DNA from 2 places in the Clostridium sp. LS3 genome. Region 1 is predicted to be linked to the other one. Evidence: riboswitches for the same ligand, from Rfam matches in the RefSeq annotation. Region 1 holds a riboswitch; the other holds the start of a gene.
The links. A riboswitch is a leader RNA that binds a small molecule or an ion and turns the genes downstream of it on or off. The one in region 1 is predicted to bind S-adenosylmethionine.

Region 1 (7,580 bases):
TACTTACGATGAAGCTATGGAAGGAATTAAATGTGGTTGCTGCCACTCAACTCACTTATTTAATGCAATGACACCATTTGCTCATAGAGAACCTGGAGTTGTAGGTGCTATATTTGATAGCGAAGTAACTACAGAAACAATTTCTGATGGTATCCATATATCATATCCATCACTTAGAATAGCTTACAATCAAAAGACAACTGATAAAGTTTTATTAGTTACTGATGCAATGATGGCATGTGCGATGCCTGATGGTATGTATGCATTAGGAGGTCAAGAGGTTGTCGTTAAAGATGGAGCTGCAAGACTTTTAAGTGGAAGCTTAGCTGGTTCAATATTAACTCTAGATAAAGCTATTAAAAATGTATATAAAAATGTTGGTCTTTCATTAAACGAAGCTGTAAAAATGGCAACTTTTAATGCTGCTAGACATTGTAAAGTTGAAGATAGAAAAGGTCTTATAAAAGAAGGCTTCGATGCAGATTTGGTTTTATTTGATGAAGACATAAATGTAAAAAATGTTATAGTTGCTGGTAAAGTATTAGTATAAATAAAAATGCTCCAATTCAAAATTGGAGCATTTTTTATTTTAAAGATACTTCTTTATTTCTTCTACTTTATTTAAATCTTCCCAAGGTAAGTTTAAATCATTTCTTCCAAAGTGACCATATGCAGCTGTTTGCTTGTAGATTGGTCTTCTTAATTCTAAATCTCTTATTATAGCTCCTGGTCTTAAATCAAATACTTTTTCAACTATTGAAATTATTTCTTCTTCTGATTTCTTTCCAGTTCCAAATGTTTCTACCTCTATAGAAACTGGCTTAGCAACACCAATTGCATATGCTAATTGAATTTCTAATTTATCAGCTACTCCAGCTGCTACTAAATTCTTAGCAACCCATCTAGCCGCATATGCTGCTGATCTATCAACTTTAGTTGGATCTTTCCCTGAGAAAGCACCACCACCGTGTCTTCCATATCCACCATAAGTATCAACTATTATCTTTCTTCCAGTTAATCCGCTATCTCCTTGTGGTCCTCCAACAACGAATCTTCCAGTTGGATTTATGTAATACTTTGTGCTATCGTCTAATAATTCTGCTGGAACTACAGCTTTAATTACATGCTCCATTAAATCTTCTCTTATTTGTTCTTGAGATACATCTTCACTATGTTGAGTTGATATTACTATTCCATCTATTCTTATAACTTTATTATCATCATATTCAACTGTAACTTGAGTCTTTCCATCCGGTCTTAAGTATGGTAAAGTTCCGTTCTTTCTTACTTCTGATAATCTTCTTGATAATCTATGAGCCATAGCTATTGGTAATGGCATATACTCTTCTGTTTCATTTGTTGCAAAACCAAACATCATTCCTTGGTCTCCTGCTCCAACTGCTTCAACATCATCTTTTTGCCCTGCTCTAGATTCTAATGCTTCATCAACACCCATAGCAATGTCACCTGATTGTTCATCTATTGATGTTAGTACTGAACATGTTTCACAGTCAAAACCGTATTTAGCTCTATCATAGCCTATTTCTTTTACAGTTTCTCTAACTAACTTTGGAATATCAACATAACAATTAGTTGATATTTCTCCCATAACCAATACCATTCCTGTTGTAACAGCTGTTTCACAAGCAACTCTTGCCATAGGATCTTTAGCTAAAATACTATCTAATACAGCATCTGAAATTTGGTCGCAGATCTTATCTGGATGCCCTTCTGTAACTGATTCTGATGTAAATAATCTTCTCATTTTCATTTCTCCTTTCATTTTATTTGATATTAATTCTAATTAATTTAATTTATAAAATAAAAAAATCTCTTCGATAAGAAGAGATGTTAAAAGTCATAATCTTTCTTATCTTGCAAAATTACTTTGCAGGAATTGGCACCACACTCAAAATTACTGAAGTAGGTTGCCGGGTTTCATCGGGCCCTTTTCCCTCCGCCTCTCTGGATAAGAACTAATATCAAATTTTACTTTTCAGATTATATCATCTTTAATATTAATAGTCAACTACAGAACCTAAAATAATTACATATTTAGATTCTTTAACTGATAAAATATTAAATTATTTAAAAATATAAAAAAAGACAAGTAAACTTGCCTTTTGTGGTGGGGGAGGACGGATTCGAACCATCGAAACGAAACGTAACAGATTTACAGTCTGCCCCCTTTGGCCACTCGGGAACTCCCCCACATTTGGAGCTGGCAATAGGAATCGAACCTACAACCTGCTGATTACAAGTCAGCTGCTCTACCGTTGAGCCATGCCAGCATATTTAATTTTTAAAATGGTGGAAACAACAGGGATCGAACCTGTGACCCTCTGCTTGTAAGGCAGATGCTCTCCCAGCTGAGCTATGCTTCCATAAGAATAAAATTTTATAAAATGGTGGGGGAGGACGGATTCGAACCATCGAAACGAAACGTAACAGATTTACAGTCTGCCCCCTTTGGCCACTCGGGAACTCCCCCATTTTATGGAGCTGGCAATAGGAATCGAACCTACAACCTGCTGATTACAAGTCAGCTGCTCTACCGTTGAGCCATGCCAGCATATTATAAATTAATAAATTTCAAATGGTGGGGGAGGACGGATTCGAACCATCGAAACGAAACGTAACAGATTTACAGTCTGCCCCCTTTGGCCACTCGGGAACTCCCCCGTTTAAAATTTATTTAATTTCAGTTAAGTAAACTTTGTATCTTCTCAACCGACAATGATTAGTATATATTTATTATATCTTAATTTCAAGTACAATTTTCACTCATTTAAAGAAACTATATTTAATTTATTCTGTTTTTCTTTTATTTTCTTCTAATTAATACTAATATCTTTTTTATTAACAATTTTTCTGTCATAATTATTCTATATTAGATATTAAATAAACATCCCTTCAACTTGTAATAATTTTTAATAAATATATATTGCTATAAGTAAAATAATTTTTTAAATAATAATTTCTTATACTTCTTTTTCTATAATATCTAAATCAATATAATCACTTATAATATCCTTAAACTCTTCATATTCTTTATTTGACATTCTTTGCTTTACTAAAGACATACCTTTTGTAATGTTAACTGTATTTTCTCTATCCGAAAAATAGTTATTAACTTTTATTATATCTACTATAGCTAAATTTCTAATTAATACATTTATTTTTTCTTTTCTAGCTTTATCTAAATGTCCAAACAAATTATTAGAGGAATCTACTTGATTTATAATAATTGTAGATTTATTTTTTTCCTCACTAATAAACTCTTCTTCTTTATTGTATTTTACTACATTTTCACTAATAACTTCTTCACTTTTTAATGGCTCCCACACTAATAAAAAATATATTGGGATAACTATACTAATTATTATGGTAATGGTAGAAAATAGTAATCTCTTCATTCTATTTCATCTCCTTTTATTTGATTAATTTCCTCTTTTATGATTTTTATACATTTTATTATAATTAATCTTTATCAAACATATACTTTTATGGCGGGGGTGAATTTTAGTGAAGCGTAAAGTATTATATAACTCTTATAATTCTCATATTGAAATAGCAAATTCTATTAAAAATTATATTACGGAAAATACTATAATAGTTTGTATAGGAACAGATAAATGTATTGGTGATTGCTTAGGTCCAATGGTTGGCACATTTCTAACAGAAAAAGCCTTCCCTCTCCCAGTGTACGGAACAATAGAATCTCCAATACATGCTTTAAATATAAATAAAATATTGAATGAAATTAATAAATTGCATCCTAAATCCTTAACTATAGGTATAGATGCTTGCTTAGGTGAATATAGCTCAATTGGTGAAATACATACCAGAGATTATCCAATACATCCTGGAAAAGGTGTTGGTAAAAATTTACCTGATGTTGGAATTGCCTCAATAATAGGAATAATAGATTCAAGTGAAAATGCAGAAATTTTCACATCTAGAAGCATTCGTCTAAATTTAGTTATGGAAATGGCTAAAGTGATTTCTTCTTCAATTATTGAAGCATATAAGATTGTTAATAAATAAAAGGGAGCAATAAAATACTCCCTTTTACAATCAATTATATATAATATGTATAATATTCTACTACTCTATCAAAGTTATTTCCTTGTCTGATAGACTAGATTCTATTTTATCTAGATATCCTAAAACCTTGCCTGTACCCTCTGCTACTGCTTCTACAGAGTTATTAGCAACATCGACATTGACTCCTGTTTCATGCTCTATTAGCTTATCTAATCCATCTAATAAAGATCCTCCACCAGTCATTAAAATGCCTTTTTCTATTATATCAGCAGCAAGTTCAGGTGGTGTTTTTTCTAATACAAATTTAACATTATCGACAATTAACGATACTGATTCTTTTAGTGCATAAATTATTTCCTCTGATGTAATAGAAACCTCATCTGGTAATCCAGTAATTAAATTTCTACCTTTCATCATAGCAGTTAAGTTTCTTGATCCATTAAATGCTGATCCTATATTTACCTTTAACTCTTCTGCCGTTTTCTCACCTATCATTATCTTGTACTTATTTCGTACATACTTTATTATAGCATCGTCAAATGAATCTCCAGCTACTTTTATTGATGATCTTACTACAACTCCCCCTAAGGATATTACAGCTATATCAGTAGTTCCACCACCAATATCTACTACCATAGAGCCACTAGGTTTAGTTATATCTAATCCTGCACCAATTGCAGCAGCCAAAGGTTCTTCTATTAAATGTACTTTCTTTGCTCCAGAATTTCTGGCAGCATCAATAACTGCTCTTTTTTCCACCTCCGTTGCTTGTGATGGAACACATACCATTACTTTAGGAGCTGTAATTTTACTTTTTCCATATGCTTTTCTAATAAATTCTTTTAACATTTTTTCAGTTATGTCATAATCTGATATAACACCATCTCTTAATGGCCTTACTGCAACTATATTACCTGGAGTTCTTCCAATCATCTTCCTTGCTTCTTCTCCAACAGCAAGTATTTTATTATTATTTTTATTTATTGCAACAACTGATGGTTCCTTTAATATTATCCCCTTACCTTTTGCATAAACTAAAACTGTTGCTGTTCCTAAATCTATTCCTAGATCGCTCCCACTTCTCCAAAACCACATTCCTTGTTCACTCCTACTCTTTTCGCACTATAAAATCTTTCAAAATTTCTCTTATTTTGCATTATTAGCATATTTATTATTATATATGGAATATGGTAATCCTTCAATATGTTTGTACTTAAATTCGTAATCATTTACTTACTCTGCTGTTTTATATTTCATTTTAGTGGCTTTTCCGCCCCTAATATGTCTTTCTGCTTTATTTAACTCTAATATAGAGTGAGTTTGTTCTGCTATAGCTGGATTTATCTTTGGTAATCTTTCTGTCATATCTTTATGAATAGTGCTTTTACTAACTCCAAATACCTTAGCTGTCTTCCTAATTGTATCTTTAGAATCTATTATATATTTAGCAACCTCTAAAACTCTTTCTTCTATATAATCCTTCAAAATATTACCTCCCTTTGGATAAACTATTAATATGTGACCATTAGTATCTAATTTATTCATCAGTCATTTAAACCAAATGACTGATGAATTATTTATTATTCTTGATTAAACGTAAAATATGTTGTTGGATTTAAATCTTTTCCATTTACATCTTGAACTTGTATATTCAAATGTTCACCGAATTCATCATTGGTAAATATTTTTGAGCTGTTTCCAACAGTTCCTATAACAGTTTCTTCTGTTACTTTATCTCCAACATTTACTCTTATGTCTTTGGATAAATTACAATACTTTGTATATAATCCATTAGCATGAGCAATAACTACATAGCTTCCTTCTTCAACTTTGCTTGAAACTTCTTTCACTTCTCCCACTGCAGCAGATTTAACTTCAGTTCCAACACTAGCTTTTATATCTATTCCTCTAATATTCCTACTGCTTCCATCGCTCATAGCTTGTGGCTTTGGATAAGAATATTCTCTTGCAATTGATCCTTCTAAAGGTTTTTTAAATTTAACCTCTACATTCGTTCCAGCAGAAACATTAACATCTTGTTCTGTAGATGCTACCTCTTGTTCTTGTGCTAATTCATTGTTTTGATTATTTTCAACCCTGTCAGCATTTTGCTTTTGAACTTCTGAAGTAGATTTATCATCAATATTTAAAGTGAATTCATTTTCTGCTTTATTACTTTGTTCTAAAGCTTTATTTCTTTTCGTTGTAACTACTGCAACAGTTGCAATTACACACAAACAAAGGAATAGTACTAAATAAAAGCCCTCCTTTCTGAAAAAGTCTTTTACCTTGTCTTTCTTATTTTGGTCCATATCAACACCTCCTTTTTGTATTCTTGCCCGTTATCATAAATTAATACAAATGCAAATTGATTTATTTACATCAAATTTCTACATTTAATAACAAAAAACCTCATCTAAACTATCATCTAACTAGTTGTTGTATTCACTTTAAATATGTAAAATATAAAAAGACAATATATATGCCTATTTAAAATAAACATGTATATTGTCTTTTAAAAATTAAAACTTTTAATTAAATTTCCATTACTTTTTACTACTTACTTAAACATACTTATGATTCTTAATTAAATTTTACTTCCTTTAAATCAATACCTGTATAATAATGTTTTAAAATTTCATCATATTTTTTACCATCCTTAGCCATAACATTTGCTCCCCATTGGCTCATACCAACTCCATGTCCATAGCCCCTGCAATTGAATATTACTTCATTTCCACTTATTTTAAAATCAAAATTTGTTGAGTTTAGGCCAAAAGATAACCTGAAATCTGTTCCCTTTACTTTTGCTTTACCAAATCTTATTTCTTTTACCCCACCAGCATCACTTCTAGATAAAATCTCTATATTACCTTGTAAATTATCCTTACTAATATTTGCATCTGCGTATTTGGAATTTATTTTATTTACAAAATCATCTATGTTAAATTTGGATTCATCTGTGTATTTAGGAGCTATTTCTTCCCCTTTACTTTCAGTAGAAACTAAATAAGGAACATCGCTCGAGAATACATCCACAGCATTTTCTGTTTTTCCTGAACTTGTAGAGAAAAATTGTGGGTATTGAACTAATTCACTATTATATGCTAAAACCAGTCCCTTTGTAGCATCAACAGCCTCTGAAATTTTTGACCAGTTCTCACTACTACTATTCTCCCATTTTTCTAACCTAATTTCTTTACTTATATACACTTGACAATGTGTAGTATCACAAACATCGCCACCTTTAGCATTATTACAGGGTCTAGTTCTTTTTGCAGATACATAAGTTCTTGCTGCTATAGCTTGTGCTTTTAAAGCTTCTATTTCAAAGCTTGCTGGCATTTCTCCTGAAACTACGCTCTTTACGTACTCTTCTAAAGGTATATCTACTATCTTGTCTTCATTAGTTATATAAACTTTTATAACATCATTTCCAGATAAAGTTATAAACTTATTTTCGTTTGAACCAACATTATCTTCTATACCATTTTGAGAAATTTCCTCTAATGCACTTACTGAAGAAGATTTGA
Region 2 (7,580 bases), 1.0 Mb from region 1:
TCTACTGACTTATTTGTCTTTTCTCTTGATTCAAAAGTAAAAGCTCTCGTTGTTCCTTCTAATGTGACTTCTCCTGCTACTGTATTGTAAGTAGTTCCCCCTTTGATTAATCCAACTCCTACAACTACTGTATCAATAGGATCTGTTTGCCTACTTACTATTGATTGTAGATTTACTACTATTTGGCTAGCAATATATAAAGCATCTGTTGATAAATGAGGTGCAGATACATGACCACCTTTGCCTTTAATAGTTATCTTAAAATAATCACAAGATGCACAGCTAGGCCCACTAGTTACTGATACCTTACCTAAGTCTATTCCTGAAGCTACGTGAGCTCCTATTATTTCTTCTACTCCATCTAAGCATCCTTCTTTAAGAAATATTTTAGCTCCTTGTCCAATTTCTTCTGCTTGTTGGAAGAATAATCTTACCTCTCCTACCAGCTCCTCTTCCTTTTCTTTTAATATTTTTGCAGTTCCAAGAAGACTAGCCGTATGTCCATCATGACCACAAGCATGGTTATATCCATCATTTTCAGATTTATAGTCTTCCTTCTTTAAATCTGGAACCTTAAGAGCATCTATATCTGCTCTTACAGCTAAAATTCTATTTGATGCTTTTTTACCTTTTATTATTCCTAAAACCCCAGTTTCCCCAATTCTTTTATGTGGAATATTTAGTTTGTCTAGCTCTTCTTCTATCTTCTTTGCTGTATTATATTCTTTTAAACTTTCTTCTGGATACTTATGAAAATATCTCCTTAATCCAGTAATATAGTCCTTTTCCTTTATTACATAATCTTTTATATTCATAAAAATGGCCCCTTATATTAATCACTCACAGTATTTTACTTATTTATATTCATATTGTTATAAATAGTTTTATTCTTTAATTTCTATTTCCAAGTTGGTATATAAGCCCCTTTATATACTGCCTCTATAACCTTAGCTACTTCATCTGATCTAAATGCTTCAACAACTTTTTTATAAACTTCATTATCTTTATCTTCAGTTCTTGCAACAATTACGTTTATATAAGGATTATCACTACCTTCTTTAACTTGTTCTAAGTAAATAGAATCTTCTTTTGGATTAAGTCCTGCATCAACTGCATGTCCACCATTTATTAAAGCTGCAGCTACATCTTCTAATAATCTTGGAGTTTGAGCTGCTTCAACTTCTACAAATTTTATATTTTTAGGATTTTCAACTATATTATCTAAAGTTGGAGTGTATCCTGCTGCCTCATCTACCTTAATAACTCCTGCTGATTCTAAAACCTTTAAAGCTCTTCCTCCATTAGTTGCATCACTTGGTATAGCAATAGAATCCCCATTTTTTAGCTCATCAACAGATTTTATTTTATTTGAATATACACCAAGAGGAGCTATTAAAGTTTCTCCTATAACTGATAAATCAAATCCTCTATCTGCAATATCTTTATTTAAGTATGCATAATGTTGGAATGAGTTTAAATTTATTTCTTCATCTGCTAAAGCCTGGTTTGGTTGACTATAATCTGAGAAAGGAACAAGTTCTACAGTTATCCCTTCTTTTGCAAGATTTTTTATTACAGGTTCCCATTGATCACTGCTTTCACCAACTACTCCTACCTTAACCACTTTATTTTCTGCTTTAGATTTTCCTCCTTGGCATCCTGCTAATGAGAAAAGTAATGCCCCTGATAATATTATACTTAGTAAATTTTTAGCTTTCATATTTTACGTCCCCTTTTTATTTATTATTTATTTTTGCTTATTGCTTTAATTTTAATGTGTTGTTTTTTTAATTACTCTATCCCCTAGCCCTTGAATTATATTTACTACAATAAGTAATATTATTACTGTTACAAAGGTTATATCTATTTGATTTCTTTGATATCCATATCTAATTGCTAGATCCCCAAGACCTCCGCCACCTACTGATCCTGCCATAGCTGTTAATCCAACTAAGCTTACAAAAGTTATTGTTGTTGCTCTAATAATATTTGGTACACTTTCTTTTAGATACACTCTAAATATTATTTCTAAAGGTGATGACCCCATTGCCTCAGCTGCCTCTATCACCCCCTTATCTATTTCTGATAAAGCACTTTCTATTTGCCTTGAAAAGAAGGGTATAGTTCCTAAAACTAGTGGTACAAAAGAACCCTTTGTTCCAATTGCTGTCCCTACTATGGCCCTGGTTAATGGTATTGCTGCTGCTAATAAAATAATAAATGGTATTGATCTTGTTATATTTATTATCTTATCTAAAACATAATAAACTGGTTTATTTTCTAGTATGCTTCCCCTCTTAGTTACCACTAATATTACTCCTAATATAAGACCTATAACAAATGATATAGCTCCTGATACTAAAAGCATAATCAAGGTTTGTCCAGTTGCTTCATAAATTTCTGGTATTTTTTTTACTGCATTAGGCAATAATTTTTGTATTAAGTCTGCCATCTTTAATCACCTCAACTTCCACATTTTTTTCTTTAAGATAGTTTATAACATTATGAATCTGTTCTTCTTGACCTTTAATTATTACAATAAGTCCACCAAGTGGAGATTCTTGAATTATCTCTACATTTCCAAAGATTATATTTGCATCTACATTAAATTCTCTAGATATTATTGAAATTATTGGTTCAGTTGTACTATTTTCTAAGTATTTGAGTTTTAGTATCTTTTCATTTTCCTTAATTTCTACAACTGAAGATTTATCTTCTATTAAGTCATATATATTACTTAATAGAGAAGTACTATCTATAAAATTCTTTGTAATCTTTTCTTTAGGCTCTGAGAACACCTTAAATATATTTCCTTCTTCTACAACTCTTCCATTTTCCATAACAGCAGCTCTTGTGCATATTTCTTTAACTACTTGCATTTCATGAGTTATTATTACTATGGTTATTCCAAATTTTCTATTTACCTCTTTTAAAAGTTTTAGTATGGATTTTGTAGTTTGTGGATCTAAGGCACTGGTTGCTTCATCACAAAGTAATACTTTTGGATCATTGGCTAAAGCCCTTGCAATGCCTACCCTTTGTTTTTGTCCTCCACTTAATTGAGATGGATAAGAATTTGCCTTATCTTCTAATTCAACAAGTTTTAGTAGTGATATAACTTTATCTTTTATTTCATCTTTTGAATATTTACTTCCCTTCAAAGGATAGGCTATATTTTCAAAAACTGTTCTAGACTTCATAAGATTAAAATGCTGAAATATCATTCCTATCTTTTCTCTTTCTTCTCTAAGTTCTTTATTTGATAATGTATTAAGGTCTTTTCCATCTATAAGTACTTGCCCCTTAGTAGGTCTCTCTAAAAAGTTTATGCATCTAACTAGAGTTGATTTTCCAGCTCCACTAAAGCCTATAATTCCATAAATTTCACCTTTGTTAATGTTTAGTGTTACATCCTTTACTGCTTCTACTTTTCCACCTTCTGTATCATAAGTCTTGTACAAATTTTTTAATTCAATCATGTTCCCCCTCCTTCTACCCTAAAAAAGGTAATAAAAAAACTGCTTTCCTAAAAAATAAGAAAGCAGTGTAATACACTTCTATATTTCATTCTTATCTTTCAGACGCAGTAAACATCTGCAGGATTTAGCACCTTAAATCATAACTAATTTAAGTTCGTAATTCAGGTTGCCAGACTTCACAGGGCCAGTCCCTCCGTCTTTCTTGATAAAAATCTATTCATTTTTTTGTTTTTCATTTCTTGTTCCTCATTATATATGTATATATTTCCACTGTCAATAGTATTTTTACTTTTTTATAAAAAAGTGGACATATGTAAGAAATCCATTATATTTTGCTAAGTCATTTTAATTTAAAATAAAAAACTAAAATTAAACCTCTAAATAATTAATTACTTAGAGGTTTTTTATTTAACTATATAACTGGATAGCTCTTTAAAACTGTAACATTACCTTTTATTGAATATTCTCCTAAAGTAGCTGGGATTAAATAACTATCTCCAGTCTTTATTTTTTCTGTGAAGTCTTTTCCTTCTATTATTCCTTCTCCATCTACGCAAGTTAACATATCAAACTTTTCTATATCACTTGCATCATTGTATTGTGAATCTATAGTTATTTTTTCTATTCCAAAGTATTCATTTTTACATAGTAAGCTTTGCTTATAGCCTTCATGCTTTATTTCTTCTTTTTCACTAAGGTTTTCACATTGAAGATCAAAGTTTATAACATCTAATGCTTTTTCAACATGAATTTCTCTTGGTCTTCCATAGTCATATACTCTGTATGTTACATCACTATTTTGTTGAATCTCTGCTATTATAACACCTTCGCATATAGCATGAACTAATCCACTATTAATTAAAAAGCAATCACCTTTTTTAACTTCTATTTTATTTAAATAACTTTCCACATTATTATTTTTTATAGCTTCTTCAAATTGTTCTTTACTACAATCTTTAGTTCCCACTATTAAACAAGCACCTGGTTTAGCATCCATAACATACCAAGCTTCTGTTTTACCATAATCCCCTTCATACTTTGCAGCATATTCATCTCCTGGATGTACTTGTACTGAAAGTTTTTCTTTTGAATTAATAAGCTTTATAAGTAATGGAAATTTTTCTAAAGTAACCTTCGCTCCTACAAGTGTATGTCCATACTTTTTAATTAAATCATCGAAGCTAGTTCCTTTTAATGAACCATTTTCTACAATTCCAGTCCCATTTGGATGACATGCTATATCCCATGTTTCACCTATTTCACCTTCTGGCATATTATCTCTAAAGGATTCAAAATCTCTTCCACCCCATATTTTTTCATAATATAAATTCTCAAATCTAATTGGATACATAATCTTTCTCCTTCCTTAACAACACTTCTTAAGTAAAATATATATTTCAATATATAGATTATTAAATTAATTGATTTTTTTAAATAAAAATTAATTAATATTCTTCAATTATTCTATTTTATTTATAATATTTATTTTCTATAATATTTATAATAAATAATTTTCTATACATTCTCCTACGGAGTTAACTAAATATTTAACATGTTTCTTTAGTTCTTCTTCTACATGGTTAAATGTAAATGAATTTTTAGTTATCTTAAACATAGTTACGTCATTCCATGAATCTCCTATGGTATATAGATCTTCATTTTCTATTAATTCTTGTTCTGCTAAATATTTTACTCCACTTCCCTTTGAACATCCCACTGGAACTACATCTATATAAATATCATTTCTATATGCTACTACTGTATCACCATATTTTTCATTTATTTCATCTTTTATTTTTTCTATTTCATCCTTCTCTTTATTTGGATTATATATAGAAATTAAGCTTAGCTCCTCTTCTATTTCACATATTGAATTTACTCTTTTTTTATTTGGATATGGTAAATTATCTCCATCTGTTAATAAATATGTGTCAAATCCAGATTCTACTGAAATATATACATCATCTTCACTTATTCCATTTATTATACTTTCTATTATTTTTTTATTAATTACTTCTTGCTTTATTTTTCTTCCTAATGAATCTACTATTAATGCTCCATTTAGTAATACATAATAATTTGCAAATATCTTATAGTCATCCTTTAGCATTTCTACTCCATTGTATGGTCTTCCCGTTGAAACTACTAATAAATTCTTTTCTCTTTGAAGTCTAAGTATAAACTCTTTATCCTCAATGGTAACCTCATTATCATTTATTAATGTTCCGTCAAGATCTGTTGCTAATAATTTACTCATTTATTCCTCCATTATTATATCGATATTTTTTTAATATTTTATCACTATAATTTTATCATATAATTGAATAAATTTTCACAAATAAATTTATAGACTTAAAAGATGAAACTTTTAAGTCTATTTTATTGCTTATATTCTTTTTACATTTCAGTTCTTTGTAATAATAACTCTTCTATTACTTTTTTATCATTAGCTTTTTCTATTTCTGCTTTAAAATCATCATCCATTAAGCTTACTGCTAATATTTGAAGAATTTTTAAATGCTCATTTCCTTCACCATCTGGTACTGCTATTAAAAACACCATATTTACTGGTTCATCATCTAAGCTTTCCCATTCTATTCCTTTTTCACTTTTACCAACTATAACCGTTGGTATGTTTACCCATGGTGATTTTGCATGAGGTATCGCAACTCCATCACCTATACCTGTTGTTGATATAGCTTCTCTTCTTTTTACATCTTCAACATACTTATCAACATCTATTAATCTATCTTTTGCTAGTTGTGCTAGATGATTTATTGTTTCAAATTTTTCGTTAGTTTCTAAGTTTAAATCCATGTATTTTACATCAAATATTTTGCTATTCATTGCTATTACCTCTCTTTGAATTTTGAATTTAATATCAAGGAAATTAAAACTGTTAACTCCCTTGATATTATTTATGTTTTTACTATTTATTTTATTATAATATATTTCTTATTAATTTACTTAGCTGCTTTTCTATCTCTTAAAGATTTTAAATAGTTAACCATAAGTGCTGTTACTAATGAGCCTATCGCTATTGCAGCAAGGAACATAACTACTCCATCAACAGCTCCCATTAAAGCAACTATTGGACCTCCATGAGGTACTCTATCAGCTACTTTTGCAAACATTGCTATGTTAGCTCCAACTATTGAACCAACTATTAATGATGGAATAACTCTTAGTGGGTCAACTGATGCAAATGGTATTGCACCTTCTGTTATTCCACAAAGTCCCATTGTAAATGCAGCTTTACCTGCATCAAGCTCATCTTGACTGTAATGTTTCTTTCCTAAGAATGTTGCTAATCCCATTCCTATTGGAGGAATAGCTATTGCTGCTGCTATAGGTCCCATTATTTCTGGTCTACCTTCTGTAATCATTGCAACACCAAATAAGAATGCAACTTTATTTACTGGACCACCCATATCAAATGCAACCATTGCACCTAATACTGTAGCTAAAACTACTGAACTTGCTCCTGATAATCCTGCTAAGAAGTTAGTTAATCCTTCAAATATTGAAGTTATTGGTCCACCTAATACTAATATAAATGCCAATCCTGTAACTAATGTTGTTATTATTGGAATTATGATTATTGGCATTATTGGTTTAATCATATTTGGTACTTTTATTGATTTTAATCCTTTTGCTACATAACCTGCTAAGAAACCAGTTACTATACCACCTAAGAAACCAGCATTTGCTTCAGATCCATAGAATGAACCATTTGCTGCTATATATCCACCGATTAACCCTGGAACTAAACCTGGTCTATCTGCAATTGAATAAGCTATAAATCCTGATAAAACTGGAACCATAAATGTAAATCCTGCTCCACCTATCATTTCTATCTTTTTCCAAAATGAATCTGCTGGTATTGCTAATCCGTTTGCTGTTGGCTCTCCACCGAAAGCTAAAGCTATTGCTATTAAAAGACCTGCAACTACAACTACTGGAATCATGTAAGAAACTCCACCCATTAAGTGCTTATAGAAAGTAGGTTGCTTTGATTTCATTTCTTTCTTAGCTTCATCAACTGATTTTATTTTTGAAGACTTTTTCTTTTCAACTTTTCCATCTAAAAACATTTGAATT

Region 2: another riboswitch for S-adenosylmethionine. It lies ahead of ACZJV1_RS02765 (methionine ABC transporter ATP-binding protein); the one in region 1 lies ahead of metK (methionine adenosyltransferase).

The regions. Positions count from the first base shown of each region.
Region 1 covers NZ_CM143921.1:3,538,333-3,545,912, forward strand. The annotation lists gene nagA (N-acetylglucosamine-6-phosphate deacetylase) at 1-550, shown strand, start outside; gene metK (methionine adenosyltransferase) at 590-1,765, opposite strand; SAM riboswitch class I at 1,868-1,976, opposite strand; tRNA gene ACZJV1_RS16640 (tRNA-Tyr) at 2,127-2,211, opposite strand; tRNA gene ACZJV1_RS16645 (tRNA-Thr) at 2,217-2,291, opposite strand; tRNA gene ACZJV1_RS16650 (tRNA-Val) at 2,309-2,384, opposite strand; tRNA gene ACZJV1_RS16655 (tRNA-Tyr) at 2,407-2,491, opposite strand; tRNA gene ACZJV1_RS16660 (tRNA-Thr) at 2,498-2,572, opposite strand; tRNA gene ACZJV1_RS16665 (tRNA-Tyr) at 2,598-2,682, opposite strand; gene ACZJV1_RS16670 (hypothetical protein) at 2,982-3,416, opposite strand; gene yyaC (spore protease YyaC) at 3,526-4,047, shown strand; gene mreB (rod shape-determining protein) at 4,108-5,142, opposite strand; gene spoIIID (sporulation transcriptional regulator SpoIIID) at 5,281-5,532, opposite strand; gene ACZJV1_RS16690 (peptidoglycan DD-metalloendopeptidase family protein) at 5,628-6,359, opposite strand; gene spoIID (stage II sporulation protein D) at 6,631-7,580, opposite strand, start outside.
Region 2 covers NZ_CM143921.1:571,077-578,656, reverse strand. The annotation lists gene ACZJV1_RS02780 (M20 metallopeptidase family protein) at 1-815, opposite strand, end outside; gene ACZJV1_RS02775 (MetQ/NlpA family ABC transporter substrate-binding protein) at 899-1,720, opposite strand; gene ACZJV1_RS02770 (methionine ABC transporter permease) at 1,772-2,452, opposite strand; gene ACZJV1_RS02765 (methionine ABC transporter ATP-binding protein) at 2,421-3,479, opposite strand; SAM riboswitch class I at 3,568-3,691, opposite strand; gene ACZJV1_RS02760 (type I phosphomannose isomerase catalytic subunit) at 3,892-4,830, opposite strand; gene ACZJV1_RS02755 (HAD-IIB family hydrolase) at 4,978-5,736, opposite strand; gene ACZJV1_RS02750 (PTS sugar transporter subunit IIA) at 5,877-6,326, opposite strand; gene ACZJV1_RS02745 (PTS fructose transporter subunit IIC) at 6,443-7,580, opposite strand, start outside.